DNA from 2 places in the Sinorhizobium sp. NFACC03 genome. Region 1 is predicted to be linked to the other one. Evidence: riboswitches for the same ligand, from Rfam matches in the RefSeq annotation. Region 1 holds a riboswitch; the other holds the start of a gene.
The links. A riboswitch is a leader RNA that binds a small molecule or an ion and turns the genes downstream of it on or off. The one in region 1 is predicted to bind S-adenosylmethionine.
Positions count from the first base shown of each region.

Region 1 (7,496 bases):
TTGCTTGATCTGGCTTTCCGGCACCGCGCCCATGAAACCATCGACGGGACGCCCGCCGACGAAGGCGATGACGGCGGGGATCGACTGGATGCCGAGCTGTCCGGCGATCGAGGGATGATCGTCGATGTTCATCTTCACGAGCTTGACGCGGCCTGCGGCTTCCGTGACCACCTTTTCGATGACGGGGGTCAGCTGCTTGCACGGGCCGCACCAGGGCGCCCAGAAATCGACGAGAACCGGCTGCTGCCTGGAGGCGTCGAGCACGTCCTTGGTGAAGTTGGCAGTGGTGGTTTCCTTGATCAGGTCACCGTCCGACGCGGCCGCCGGCGCCGGCTGACCGAAAGAGGCCGAAGCCGTCATCTGAGTGCCGAAAGACCCTGCATAGGGATTGTCGCTGCCCGTCATTCTTCTCTCCTCGCCGGCTCGTCTGCCAGCTTACTGCATTCGCGCCAAAGATCGTATGTCAGGCCGTGACTTTCAAGACAAGCGGTTCGTGTCCGGTCGCTTCCATGAAGCGCAGCAGATCGCTGGATGCGATCGAGGTCGTCGCGTCATTGGAGAGCGGATGGCAGTTGACGATGTCGAACTTCATCAGCTCCTCGTCGAGGATCATCTTGACGTTGCCCTCGGTGTCATTGATCGCGCCGAAGGCGGTCACGGCACCTGGAATGACGCCCAGATATTCCATCAGCTTCTCCGGCTTGCCGAAGGACACCTTGCTTGCCGCACCGATCACCTGGTGAACGGTCTTCAGGTCCACCGTCGCGTGTTCCTCGACGGTGAGCAGGAAATAGTTGTCCTTCTTGTCCTTCACGAAAAGGTTTTTCGTGTGGCCGCCAGGGATCTCGTCACGCAGCGCCACCGATTCGGCGACGGTGAACACCGGCTCGTGGCTCTTGGTTTTATGCTCGATCCCAAGTCCGTCGAGAAAATGAAAGAGGTCTTCGGCGGTCTTCGGCTGTGATTCACTCATGATTCTCATCCCTTGGGCATTCGTTTCGCCTCTGCTTTAGGGGAGAAGCCGGTGGCCGCGCAATCTCACAGGCGGCGGCAGCGGCCGAAAACGCGGCATTTCCGGGCTTCGCGAGGGGTCTCCAAAAAAATATTCGATTTCTCGTCATTTCCCTGTTGCATTCCAAAATCGCTTAGGCCATATACCGCCCGTCGCCGCAAGACAGCGACGCCACGGTCCACCGACTACCCCGGACCGCGGTTTATGAGCGGGTGTAGCTCAGGGGTAGAGCACAACCTTGCCAAGGTTGGGGTCGGGCGTTCGAATCGCCTCACCCGCTCCAATTTCTCCCAACCACTTCATTTCACTGTTATTTTGGAAATGAACGGCATCCGCCGTCAGGCGCCGGATGCTTCGCCATGCGAACACCTGTGGCGATCGGACAGCACGACGGTCCTTTGGAACGTTCGCCGTCCCTCCCCTTGTCGCTAGAGATCGTCGACGCCCGCGCGCCACTCAGCTCTTCATGAAGACGTAGTCCGTTTCCTGCCGACGGATCTCGCCGGGGCGAAGCACTGCATTCGGGAAGCCGGCATGGTTGATGGCGTCCGGCCAGATTTGGGTTTCCAGGCAGAAGCCGGCAAATGGGCCGTAGCGGCGTCCCTCGAGGCCGGGCACGGGGATGTCGAGCTTTGCGCCGGTATAGAGCTGCACACCAGGCTCGGTCGTCAGCACTTCGAGCGTGACGCCGGAATTGATGCTGCGGGCAAGCGCCACCGAATGTTTCGCCATGGGCTCGTTCGAAAGGCAGAAATTGTGGTCGTAGCTGATGCGTTCACCTTCGGTCTGGCGACGCATCGACGTCATTTCGCGGAGATCGAAGGCGGTGCCCTCGACCGCACGGATCTCGCCCGTCGGCACCTGGCGTTCGTTGGTCGGCAGGTAGTGGTCGGCGGCGATCATGATGTCGTGTCCGAGCGCGTCGACAGTGCCGTCGAGATTGAAGTAGCTGTGCTGGCAGACATTGGCGAGCGTCGGCCGGTCGGTCTCGCTCTCGTAGACGACGCTCAAGACGCCGCCGGGCTTCACCGCGTAGGTGCAAGTGACCTTGCAGTTGCCGGGATAGCCGGCGCGTCCATCCGGATCGGTAATGCTGAGCGTCACGCTATCAGGCGTCTGGCGGACGATCGTCCAGTTGCGCTTGCCGATATTGTCGCTGCCGCCGTGCAGGTGGGTGACACCCTTCTCGTTCAGTTCGAGCTGGTAGGTCTCACCGTCGAGCGTGAAGCGCCCGTCGGCGATCCGGTTGGCGCAGCGCCCCGGTGTCGCGCCGAGATAGGGCGAATGGGCGAGATAGCTTTCGAGATCGGCGAAACCGAGCACCAATGGCGGCTCATGGCCTTCCAGGCGCAGGTCCTGGATCACCGAGCCCCAGGTCAAGACATGGGCGGTGAGGCCGCCACCGGAGAGCACCATACGATGGACCGGCTCGCCGGACGGCAGATGGCCGAAGATTTCCGTGTTCTGATGCATGTTCACCGCTGGCTCCCTCTTCGCGACCGCAGCAACCTGCGTCATTTCCAAAGGCACGGCAACCGGAAAATCATACTAAATGGGGCCTTGCTTCGTCTCTGGCCTGAGGGCAAAAACGTCTAGCTATTCAAGGTGCTACAGCGACCTCTCTGCGGTCATGTCAGCGCGATAGCTGCTTGGTGGCATCCTGCAGGCCGGCGAGCGTCAAAGGGAACATCCGCCCCTCGAACAGGCTCTTCACCATGCCGATCGACTGGGTGTAGCCCCAGTGCTGTTCGGGCACGGGATTGATCCAGATCGAACGCGGAAAATGCGCTGTCATGCGCGAAAGCCAGAGTGCGCCCGCCTCGTCGTTCCAATGTTCGACCGAGCCGCCGGGATGGCTGATCTCATAGGGGCTCATAGACGCGTCGCCGACGAAGATGGCGCGATAGTCGCCGCCATAGGTGCGCAGCACTTCGGTGGTGCGGGTGATGTCGACACGGCGGCGGCGGTTGTCCTTCCACAGGCCCTCATAGACGCAGTTATGGAAGTAGAAATGCTCCATGTGGCGAAACTCGCCTCGGGCGGCTGAAAACAGTTCCTCGACGATGCGGATGTGATCGTCCATCGAGCCGCCGATATCGAAGAACATCAGCAGCTTGACCGCATTGCGGCGTTCGGGCCGCGTCACCACGTCGAGATAGCCGTGCTCGGCGGTGGCGCGGATCGTGCCGGAAAGGTCGAGTTCGTCGGCTGCGCCCTGGCGTACCCAGCGCCTCAGCCTTTTCAGCGCCACCTTGATGTTGCGCGTGCCGAGCTCGACGGTGTCGTCGTAGTCTTTGAATTCGCGCCGATCCCAGACCTTGACGGCGCGGCGGTGGCGCGACTGGTCCTGGCCGATCCTGACCCCTTCGGGATTGTAGCCATAGGCGCCGAACGGTGAGGTCCCGGCAGTGCCGATCCATTTCGAGCCGCCCTGATGCCGGCTTTGCTGCTCCCGAAGCCGTTGGCGCAGGGTTTCCATCAGCTTGTCGAAACCGCCGAGGGCTTCGATCAGGCGCTTTTCTTCCTCGGTCAGGTGTTTTTCCGCGAGCTTGCGCAGCCAGTCCTCGGGGATGACGGCCTCTTCGCCCGTCTCCATGGGATTGACCGCCTCGAGCCCGGAGAAGCAGTGCTGGAACACCCGGTCGAAGCGGTCGATATGGCGCTCGTCCTTCACCAGCGCCGTGCGCGCCAGGAAGTAGAAGGCTTCGACGTCGAAGGTGGCGATGCCCGCCTCCATCCCCTCGATCAGCGACAGGAATTCCCGGAGCGTCACCGGAACTTTCGCCGCCTTGAGTTCGAGGAAGAAGGGGACGAACATCGCTAAGCCTCAGCTTTCTCCGGTGCCGATCTCTGCGAGATCATAGGGCGTCGTCTGGTACATCTCGTTGATCCAGTTGCCGAAGAAAAGATGCGCATGGCTGCGCCAGCGGTTCTGCGGCGGCAGGGTCGAATCGTTGTGCGGGAAATAGTCGTGCGGCATCTTGATCGGCACGCCTGCGTCCACGTCGCGAAAATATTCGTCCGACAGCGAGGTCGAATCATACTCCACGTGGTTGAACATGTAGAGCCGATTGCCCTTTTTCTCGTGCACGAGGCAGACGCCCATCTCCTTCGATTCCATCAGGATTTCGAGGCTGGGCACCTTGTCGATGTCGGCACGCCTGACCTCGGTCCAACGCGAGACGGGGACGGCGAAGTCGTCGGAGAAGCCGTTGAGATAGACGGACGAGCGATTGAGGTTCTGGTGGCGGTAGACGCCGAAGGCCTTCTCGTTCAGCGGATACTTCGGCACGTCGTGGAAATGGTAGATCGCCGCCATCGCCCCCCAGCAGACATTGAGCGTCGAATGCACGTTGGTCTCCGTCCAATCGAGGATGCGCTTCAATTCGTTCCAATAGGTGACGTCCTCGTATTCGAGCGTCTCGACCGGCGCGCCGGTGATGATGAAGCCGTCAAACTTGCGGCCCTTCACCTCGTCCCAGGTCTCGTAGAAAGAAAGCAGGTGATCTTCCGAGGTGTTCTTCGCCCGGTGGGCGCCGATGCGCACCAGCGACAATTCCACCTGCAGCGGTGAGGCGCCGATCAGGCGTGCCATTTGGATCTCGGTCTTGATCTTGTTCGGCATGAGGTTCAGGAGCCCGATCTGGAGCGGGCGGATATCCTGACGGATCGCCACGGTCTCGGTCATTACCCGTACACCCTCATGCACGAGGGTTTCGAAAGCGGGCAGCGTATCGGGAATCTTGATGGGCATGGGCTTCACTCGATCAATACAAAAAAACCGGCGGCGATTGATCGCGACCGGTCCTCGGAAATCCAACTTTCCTCGGCCCTTTAGCGACTTGTTTAACGTGGCTGCAAGCCGGCCGGCCAAATCACCACGGGGAATTTGATAGCGCGACTGGGGCGCGGGGGTCAAGAAAAACGATTCGGGCGGTCGGGCGGCCCCTCATCCCGCTGCCGCGACCTTCTCCCCGCAGGCGGGGAGAAGGGAGCTTGTGGCACCCGCTCGCGCCTCCCAGGGGCCGATCATTTCCGTTCCAGAAAGAAGCCCGGACATCATTGTCTCGCGGCGACCGTCGCCATTTCCGTCCCCTCTCCCCGGCTGCGGGGAGAGGGCTAGGGTGAGGGGCAACTTCCGTGCGTGTGAAGATAATCTAGGCCGTCCTGCATGCCGTATCCGAGCCGACGGCTAGCCTCGTCTAAGCCGAGCCAGAAGAAGCGAAAGCGGATCGGCGCACCACCGCCAAAGGGCGTCATTTCATGGTGCAGCCAGGTTTTCTGTTGCTCGCCGGCAAGGGCGACATGAAAATAGTGCCGGCGATGGCAGATGGTCTGGCCTTCCTTCCGGAAGGAGTAGTCCTTCGTGACGAGATGGGTGAGGGCCCGCGATGGCGTCAGCCCGGTCTCTTCCACGAATTCCCGCAAGGCGGCAGCTTCAGGGCTTTCGTCCGGCTCCATCGTGCCGCCGGGTACCTGCAACTCGATTTCGGGAAAGTCCGGCTCGTCGAAGACCAGCAGGTGGTCCTGCCAGGTGGCGTAGATCAGGACCTTGTGGGCGTCCGGCCTCATCCGTCGCGGCGCGCCATGAAGGCCAGGCGCTCGAAGAGATGCACGTCCTGCTCGTTCTTCAACAGCGCCCCGTGCAGCTTCGGCAGCATGGTCTTGGCGTCGACGCGGAGGTCGGCCGGATCGACCTCGTCGGCGACAAGCAGGCGGATCCAGTCGAGCGCTTCGGAGGTGGACGGCTTCTTCTTGAGGCCCGGCACCTGGCGGATGTCGTAGAAGGCGGCAAGGGCCGCAGATAGCAGCGTTTTGCGGATGCCGGGATAGTGCACCTCGACGATGCGCGCGAGCGTTTCGGCATCGGGGAAGCGGATATAGTGGAAGAAGCAGCGACGCAGGAAGGCGTCCGGCAGTTCCTTCTCGTTGTTGGAGGTGATGATGACGATCGGCCGGTGACGGGCGCCGATCATCTCGCCGGTCTCGTAGACATGGAATTCCATGCGGTCGAGTTCCTGCAAGAGGTCGTTCGGAAACTCGATGTCGGCCTTGTCGATCTCGTCGATCAGAAGCACCACGCGACGGTCGGCCTCGAAGGCCTGCCAGAGCTTGCCCTTGCGGATATAGTTCCTGACCTCGTTGACGCGCTCGTCGCCGAGCTGGCTGTCGCGCAGGCGCGACACGGCATCATACTCGTAAAGGCCCTGCTGCGCCTTGGTCGTCGACTTGACGCTCCATTCGATCAGATCGAGGCCAAGGGCAGCGGCAATCTGGCGGGCAAGCTCGGTCTTGCCGGTGCCGGGTTCACCCTTGACGAGCAGCGGCCGCTCCAGCCGGATCGCAGCATTGACGGCGATCATCAGGTCCTTGTCGGCGATGTAATCTGCGGTGCCTTCGAATTGCATAATCGTCTTCCGGTTCAGCATAGGTCTAGCAGGCGGTGTCCATGGACTATCGCATATTGGCCAAAATCGGAATCGATTTGAGAAGAGATGGCGTGAGCAGAAAAGCTCGGTCTCAGCCGCGGAGGGCGGTGACTTCGATCTCGATCAGCATTTCCGGGCGGATCAGATCGCAGACGATCATGGTTGCGGCCGGACGGATCTCGCCGAAGACTTCGCCGAAGATCGGGAACACCCGGTCGGCGAAGCTGGCATCGGTGACGTAGTAGTGATTGCGCACCACGTCTTTGAGCGAGAAGCCCGCTTCCTTCAGTGCGCCCTCGATCGTCTTCAGGCAATTGCGCGCCTGCTCTTCCACCGTTTCGGGCATGGTCATGGTGGCATAGTCGTAGCCGGTCGTGCCGGAGACGAAGCACCAGTCGCCCATCGCGACGGCACGCGAATAGCCTGCCGTCTTTTCGAAGGGCGAACCCGAAGAGATGAGCTTGCGCGCCATGTCTCGCTTTAAGCCCAGGGGCGCGAGGCGCCGACCGTCTTCTCGAAGCTGTCGATCGCAGTTGCCTTTTCCAGCGTCAGGCCGATATCGTCGAGGCCGTTCAGCAGGCAGTGGCGCTTGAAGGCATCGACCTCGAACTTGACCGAGCCGCCGTCCGGGCCGGTGATTTCCTGGGATTCCAGGTCGACCGAGAGGATGGCGTTGGAGCCGCGCGAAGCGTCGTCCATCAGCTTGTCGAGGTCGGCCTGGCTCACGACGATCGGCAGAATGCCGTTCTTAAAACAGTTGTTGTAGAAGATGTCGGCAAAGGACGTGGAGATCACGCAGCGGATGCCGAAGTCGAGCAGCGCCCAGGGGGCATGCTCGCGCGAGGAGCCGCAGCCGAAGTTGTCGCCGGCAACCAGGATCTTGGCGTTCTGGTAGGCGGGTTTGTTGAGCACGAAGTCCGGGTTGACCGAGCCATCCTCATTGTAGCGGGCTTCGGCGAAAAGACCCTTGCCTAGGCCGGTGCGCTTGATCGTCTTCAGGTAATCCTTCGGAATGATCATGTCCGTGTCGATGTTGACGACGGGGAGGGGGGCGG
Region 1 is NZ_FMXF01000006.1:66,754-74,249, forward strand. Features, by position in the region: gene trxA (thioredoxin) at 1-405, opposite strand, end outside; gene BLU35_RS11285 (prolyl-tRNA synthetase associated domain-containing protein) at 464-973, opposite strand; tRNA gene BLU35_RS11290 (tRNA-Gly) at 1,221-1,295, shown strand; gene BLU35_RS11295 (aldose epimerase family protein) at 1,469-2,485, opposite strand; gene BLU35_RS11300 (vWA domain-containing protein) at 2,646-3,830, opposite strand; gene metA (homoserine O-acetyltransferase MetA) at 3,840-4,766, opposite strand; SAM riboswitch at 4,827-4,904, opposite strand; gene BLU35_RS11310 (NUDIX hydrolase) at 5,132-5,584, opposite strand; gene BLU35_RS11315 (AAA family ATPase) at 5,581-6,420, opposite strand; gene BLU35_RS11320 (RidA family protein) at 6,533-6,913, opposite strand; gene leuD (3-isopropylmalate dehydratase small subunit) at 6,922-7,496, opposite strand, start outside.

Region 2 (7,496 bases), on a different contig from region 1:
CGCACGCATCGAGCGCGCCGCCGAAGCAGTGCGGAAGGCAAGTGGTAACGCTGCGGCCTGACCGATAGGGCCAAGACTGACCCAGGATGGTAGAATGACCTTCGTGCGTTCACGCCGCTGCGTGGCGCACATAGGTTGGATTTTTTGAGGAACCGAGTACGATGGCAGGCACCAGACACTTTCTCGATCTTTCGGCCATGACGGCCGCCGATCTTCGGACGATCATCGATGATGCCCGCGTCCGAAAGGCGACGACCAAGGCCGGAACCGCCGAGAAGCCGCTCGCCGGCAAGATGCTGGCGATGATCTTCGAAAAGCCGTCCACCCGCACCCGTGTGTCCTTCGATGTCGGCATGCGCCAGCTCGGCGGCGAAACCCTGTTCCTTTCGGGCACGGAGATGCAGCTCGGCCGCGCCGAGACGATCGGCGATACGGCGAAGGTCCTGTCGCGCTATGTCGATGCGATCATGATCCGCACCACCGACCATCGCCGCCTGCTGGAATTGGCAGAACACGCGACGGTCCCCGTCATCAACGGCCTGACCGATGACACCCATCCGTGCCAGATCATGGCCGACATCATGACCTTCGAGGAGCATCGCGGACCGGTGAAGGGCAAGACGATTGCCTGGACCGGCGACGGCAACAACGTGCTGCACTCGCTGATCGAAGGCTCCGCCCGCTTCGGCTATCGCATGAACATGGCGGTGCCGCTTGGCTCCGAGCCGCAGGACAAGATCCTGAACTGGGCACGCAACAACGGCGGCGAGATCCTGCTGTGTCACGATGCCGAGCAGGCGGTCGCCAACGCCAATTGCGTTGTCACCGACACCTGGGTGTCGATGAACCAGGAGCATCGTGCCCGCGGCCACAACGTCTTCCAGCCCTATCAGGTCAACGAGGCGCTGATGAAGCAAGCGGCATCCGATGCGCTGTTCATGCATTGCCTGCCGGCGCACCGCGGCGAGGAGGTGACCGACGAGGTGATCGACGGCCCGCAGTCGGTGGTCTTCGATGAGGCCGAAAACCGCCTGCATGCGCAGAAGTCGATCATCGCCTGGTGCATGGGGCTCGTCTAGGCCCTTGCGAGCGCCGCGGTGAGCGCGATGGCGCAGCGCTTCGGCGGCTGTGAGGGCCGCTATTGACATTGCCGCCGTGCGACACGATCTAGGCGGCTGCAGGGCGCTCCTGGCAACAGTGAAGCGCCGACTGCCACGGGTGGTGCGCGGCGCAATGGCTGATGGCACATATCCGGTGGACAATCCGTTTATCGCGGGATCGATTGAGACAGCGGGCACGTTGCGCCGGGGGACAGGAATGTCCCCGGCGCAACGCAGTTGCTGAGGCAAGGAGCAAGACATGACTGACATGACGCCAGGGCTTGGTGAATTCGACTTCGCCGGTGACGATCACGTCGTGCCTTTCCAGGTGGAAGGCCTCGACGTGCGCGGCCGCGCCGTGCAGCTCGGCCCGATGCTCGACGCAATTCTGGAGCGCCACAACTATCCGCTTCCGGTCGCGCGGCTCGTTGCCGAAACCGTCGTGCTGACGGTTCTGCTCGGCACTTCGCTGAAGTTCGAAGGCAAGCTGATCGTCCAGACGAAAGGCGATGGTCCGGTGGATCTCGTCGTCGCCGACTTCTCGACGCCGGATCGCGTGCGCGCCTATGCCCGCTACGATGCAGATGCGCTTGCCGACGCCGAGAAGGATGGCCGCACCCTTTCGCATGAACTGCTTGGTAAGGGCATACTCGCCTTCACCATCGACCAGGGCGCTCATACTCAGCGCTATCAGGGCATCGTTGCGCTGGACGGCGCCACGCTGGAAGAAATCGCTGGCGTCTATTTCCGCCAGTCAGAGCAGATCCCGACCAAGGTCAGGCTCGGCGTTGCCGAGCTGCTCGACCGCGATGAAAGCGGCAAGCCGCGCCATCGCTGGCGTGCCGGCGGCATGGTCGCGCAGTTCCTGCCGGAAGCGCCGGAGCGCATGCGCCAGCCTGATCTTTCCGGCGGCGATGGCGATGACGGGGAAGGCGTCTTCGAGGATGACGATCTCTGGGCGGAAGCCAAGGTGATGGTCGAGACGATCGACACCGACGAGCTGACCGACCCGATGGTCGGAACCGAACGCTTGCTCTACCGGCTGTTTCACGAGCGCGGCGTTCGCGTCTATGAGCCGCAGGCGGTCTTTGACCGTTGCAGCTGCTCGCGCGAGAAGCTGCACTCGGTGCTCGCCAATCTGGACGCTGATGATATCGAAAGCACCATCGAGGATGGGGCCGTGAAGGTCACCTGCGAATTCTGCTCGACGACCTATCGTTTCGAGGCAAGCGAAGTGCGTCCGCAGTAGCCGGCGCCACTCAGGATCAAGCTAGTTCAGGGTACGCACGAGCCCGGGTGAATCGAGCGAGAAGGCGGGGATGGCCACGTTGAAGGTCTCTCCGCCTTCCGCTTCCATACTGTAGTGGCCGAACATCACGCCCGACGGCGTGTCCAGCGGGCAGCCGGACGAATACTCATAGGTGTCGCCGGGGTTGAGCAGCGGCTGTTCGCCGATCACGCCGGGACCGCTGACCTCATCGACCTGCCCATTCTCATCGGTGATATGCCAGTAGCGGGTCATCAACCGCACGGCTGCGTCCGAATGGTTTGAGATGACAATGCGATAGCCCCAGACATAGCGGCCGTCATCGGGGTCCGACTGCTCTTCGAGATAGTACGGCTCCACCGTAACTTCTATGTCGCGGGTCAAAGCGCGATACATGGGCAACACCTTGCTTCGGTCTTTCAGGGTATTCTACAGCAAGATGGTTTCGTCAAGAATAACGGCAAGATTGTGCATACCCATTCTGGGGCAAGGGCTTGCGGGTATCCGGATCGGCTGTTCGAACCCGCTCGATCCCGCTGGTGAAGCCATATTGGATGGCGGGGCGCCCGCTGCATGAGCGCCACGAGGGATCGACGGCCGCCGCCTGTCGTGGCGGCCGTATCTTTTCGTTGCCTCAGGCTTTGACGGCCCTAAGCGCGCGGGCGAAATCCTCGACGACATCCTCGCTGTCTTCGATGCCGGCCGAGAAACGCACCGTGCCGGCGGAAATGCCCAGCTCTTCGCGGGCCTCGTCGGTCAGGTTCTTGTGCGTCGTCGTTGCCGGATGGGTGATCAGGCTCTTGCTGTCGCCGAGGTTGTTAGAGATGCGGACGATCTCCAGTGCGTTCTGCAGCGCGAAGGCCGCATCCTTGCCGCCCTTCAGTTCAAACGCGACGAGGGTGGAGCCGCCGGTCATCTGCTTGGCGATGATGTCGGCCTGCGGGTGATCCTTGCGGCCGGGGTAGATGACCTTCGCCACCTGCGGCTGCTCAGCCAGGAAGTCGGCGACGCGGCGTGCGGTTTCCGTCTGCTGGCGCACGCGCAGCGGCAGGGTTTCAATGCCCTTCAGCAGCGTCCACGCATTGAACGGCGACATGGCCGGACCGGTATGACGGAAGTAGTCGTGCAGGTTCTCGTTGATCCATTCCTTGTCAGCAAGCACGACGCCGCCGAGGCAGCGGCCCTGGCCATCGATATGCTTGGTGGCGGAATAGACGACGATATGGGCGCCGAGTTCCAGCGGCTTCTGGAAGAGTGGCGTCGCAAAGACGTTGTCGACGACGACCTTGGCGCCGATCTGGTTGGCGAGCTTGGCCACACCGGCAATGTCGATGACTTCGAGCGTCGGGTTGGTCGGGCTTTCCAGGAAGAAGACCTTGGTGTTCTTCTGGATCGCCTTTTCCCAGTTGGCGAGATCGCGTCCATCGACCAGCGTGCATTCGATGCCGTATTTCGGCGCCAGCGTCTCGACCACCCAGCGGCAGGAACCGAACAGCGCACGGGCGGCAACGATATGATCGCCGGCCTTCAGCTGGCAGAGGATTGCCGCGGAAACGGCAGCCATGCCCGAAGCCGTGGCCCGCGCGTCTTCGGCGCCTTCCAGCATGCACATGCGCTTTTCGAACATGTCGTTGGTCGGGCTGCCGTAGCGGGCATAGATGAAGCCTTCGGTCTCGCCCTTGAAACGCGCTTCTGCCGCCTCGGATGTCTCGTAGACGAAGCCCTGGGTGAGGAAGATCGCCTCGGACGTCTCGCCGTGCTGGGAGCGGGTGGTTCCGCCGTGGACGAGTTGTGTTGCCGGGCGCCAGTTTTTGCTCATGTGACGATCACCTTCAAAAACAAAAAAAACCGGCCGCAAAAATGGGCCGGTTTGACACCCGGCCTTTTTAGCTACTTGTTTAACGTGGCTGCAAGCCGACCGGCCAAATCACCACGGGATAAAGCTTCAATACTGCTAGGGTGCGCTTGCGTCAATTCCCGGAGTTTGGTTTTGTCTCGCAACTGGAAAGAGGACTGCAATGGCCCGCGATACTGGGATTTTGGCCGACCGCGCGATCGCCGCGCTGCTCGAAACGGGGCGCCTGAAGAGCGAGAGGCCGCTGGATGACGATCAGATCCAGCCGGCAAGCCTCGACCTGCGCCTTGGCGCCAAGGCCTTCCGCGTCCGCGCGAGCTTCATGCCAGGCCCGTCCCACCTCGTCGCCGACAAGCTTGACCGGCTGAAGCTGCATGTCGTCGATCTCACCGATGGCGCCGTGCTTGAAACCGGCTGCGTCTACATCGTGCCGTTGATGGAGAGCCTGGCGCTGCCTGCGGGCATGTCGGCCTCGGCCAATCCGAAAAGCTCGACCGGCCGCCTCGACATCTTCACCCGCGTGATCACCGACCGCGCCCAAGAGTTCGACAAGATTCCTGCCGGCTATAGCGGTCCCCTCTATCTCGAAATCAGCCCGCGCACCTTCCCGATCGTCGTGCGCCGTGGTTCGCGCCTGTCGCAGATCCGCTTCCGCATGGGCCAGTCGCTGCTCTCCGAACAGGAGCTGCTGGCGCTGCATGAAAGCGACGTGCTGGTGGCGAGCGAGCGCCCGAATGTCAGCGGTGGCGGCATTGCACTGTCGATCGACCTCAAGGGCACCGGTCCGGAGGGGCTGATTGGCTACCGTGGCAAACACCACACCGCCGTCATCGACGTCGACAAGAAGGCGCAGCACAAGATCTTCGATTTCTGGGAGCCGCTCTATAGCCGCGGACGCGACGAGCTGATCCTCGATCCGGACGAGTTCTACATCCTCGTCTCGCGCGAAGCGGTGCATGTGCCGCCGCTTTATGCGGCCGAGATGACGCCGTTCGATCCGCTGGTGGGCGAGTTCCGCGTGCACTATGCCGGCTTCTTCGATCCCGGCTTCGGCCATGCCTCTGCCGGTGGCAGCGGTAGCCGCGCCGTTCTGGAAGTCCGCAGCCACGAGGTGCCGTTCATCCTCGAACATGGCCAGATCGTCGGCCGCCTGATCTATGAACACATGCTGGAGCGTCCTGACGGTCTCTACGGCCTCGGCGTCGGCTCCAACTACCAGGCCCAGGGCCTGAAGCTTTCGAAACATTTCCGCGCCGAGTAGGGATTTTGCACGGGACCCTCGTGCGATACCGCGCAAGGGTCCTTGACAGATCGTCCCGGTTCGGGAAATTTCGCAGGCATCGCGGGTGTAGTTCAGTGGTAGAACGCCAGCTTCCCAAGCTTGATGTCGTCGGTTCGATCCCGATCACCCGCTCCAATCCTTCCTGAAGCCTCTTTTGCCTCGTTCGAGCGAGACCTATGGCCAGTTGCCTTGCGGACGGTTACTTTACCGCTCGATGAATCATCCCGCGGTTCCAAGCGCCGCCCCTGAGACAAGAACCGTGCCGGCCCGCTGCCCATGAGATTTCTTTCCCTGTTCGCTCTCTGCGCGTCCCTGATCGCAACGCCGCTTGCGGCCCAGCCCAGGGACCTGCCCATTCTGTTCGATGCGCGCGAACGCATCGCCAAGCCCGATCTCACGGGCCTTGCGCGCTTGCGCTTCCTGACGACGGTCGACTTTCCGCCGTTCAACTTCATCGATCAGTCCGGCAAGCTCTCCGGTTTTCACGTCGATCTCGTGCGCGAGATCTGCCGCGAGCTCGACATCGAAGCCAAATGCCAGATCCAGGCAGTGACCTATGCGGAACTGCTGCCGGCGCTGGAGCAGGGGCAGGGCGAAGCGGTTGCCGCCGGTATCGCCGTCGGCCCGGAACTGCGCCAGCGCTTCGGCTTCTCGCGCGCCTTCATGCGGCTTCCGGCCCGCTTGGCCATCAACACCAAGGCGGCCGGCGCCGTGACGGGTCCGAAGGACCTCAGGAAAAAAACGGTCGGTGTCGTGGCGGGCACCACCCATGAGGCCATGTTCAAGGCGTTCTTCCCCAGTATCGGGGCCAAGGTCTTCCCAGATCGCGATGCCATGCTCACGGCACTGCAGAAGGGTGAGGTGCCGGCGGTCTTTTCCGACGGTTTGCAGCTTTCCTTCTGGATCTCAGGCACGACTGCCGGGGGCTGCTGCGCACTCGTCGATGGTGCCTATTTCTCGCAACGCTTTCTCGGTGAAGGCCTGACGATCATGAACCGCAAATCCGAACCGGCGCTGACCCAGGCGATCGACCACGCGCTGCTGGCGCTTTCGCGCAGCGGCCGGCTCGAGGAAATCTACCTGCGCTACTTCCCCAACGGCATCTATTGAGCGCCCACTGCATGTTTCCTTTAATCGTACCCGATCAAAGGTCAAAAACATGCAGCAATTCAAAGTGCTACAGCGACCTTTGCGCGTCTGATAAGACGCGCAGCGCTGTAGACAGCTTGGCGTGAACGCCAGGAAATGATGAGCTACCGGCGGAAGCGGGCAAGCGCCCCTCGTTCGATGGCGGCGCAGGTGAGCTTGTCGAGACCGAGGCGGTCGCGCAGCAACTGCAACAGCCGGATCTCTTCGTTGCGAATGCGCTGGTCCGCGGCGGCGATCTCGACGGCAAGTGCGTAGGCCGTCTCATGGAACTTTTCCGGAAGCGCCTCGCGCACGATTTCCAGCGCGATATCCAACCCCTCGGGAGCCGCGAGCTGGGCGGAGCATTCGTGGCCGATATGGACGAGCTGGTCCTCGTCGAATCCCTCGAAGATCGGCAGGAACTGCACCAGCCGGCCGATGCGGGTGAATTCGTCGTCGCTCATCTCGCGGTCGACCGCCGACATCATCACCATGACATAGATGAGCGCTTCGTGGTGGCTGAGGCTTGGCAGCATGGGTCTTTCCGGCGGTAGCGCAATTCCGGGAACGGCGTGAAGCGGTGTCCATCCGGATTGCAGAGTTTCAAAGAGTTGGATCATCTCACTGTTTCAACGATGTAATGAGATGATCTGGACGGTTGAGAGCTGGGAATTGCCGCGGCTGTTTACAAGTCTGGCTGCGGCTCGTCCATCCCGGTGCCGAGGGTTGGGTCGTCGAACGTCATCGGCGTGTGACTGAGGTCGCGCGGATCTTCGCCATAGAAGCCGAGCTTCGCCTGGCGCGCAGCGTCGGCCCGCGTCTTGAGCGGCGAGCCGGGTACCGGCGTCGCCCAGCCGTTGTCGA
Region 2 is NZ_FMXF01000001.1:79,579-87,074, forward strand. Features, by position in the region: gene BLU35_RS00375 (aspartate aminotransferase family protein) at 1-61, shown strand, start outside; gene argF (ornithine carbamoyltransferase) at 162-1,079, shown strand; gene BLU35_RS00385 (Hsp33 family molecular chaperone) at 1,360-2,349, shown strand; gene apaG (Co2+/Mg2+ efflux facilitator ApaG/CorD) at 2,371-2,763, opposite strand; gene BLU35_RS00395 (O-succinylhomoserine sulfhydrylase) at 3,002-4,186, opposite strand; SAM riboswitch at 4,233-4,311, opposite strand; gene BLU35_RS00400 (2'-deoxycytidine 5'-triphosphate deaminase) at 4,386-5,483, shown strand; tRNA gene BLU35_RS00405 (tRNA-Gly) at 5,565-5,639, shown strand; gene BLU35_RS00410 (transporter substrate-binding domain-containing protein) at 5,781-6,614, shown strand; gene BLU35_RS00415 (tellurite resistance TerB family protein) at 6,758-7,168, opposite strand; gene BLU35_RS00420 (thermonuclease family protein) at 7,318-7,496, opposite strand, start outside.
Region 2: it holds a riboswitch for S-adenosylmethionine, as region 1 does, so the genes downstream of both, BLU35_RS00395 (O-succinylhomoserine sulfhydrylase) here and metA (homoserine O-acetyltransferase MetA) in region 1, are expected to answer to the same signal.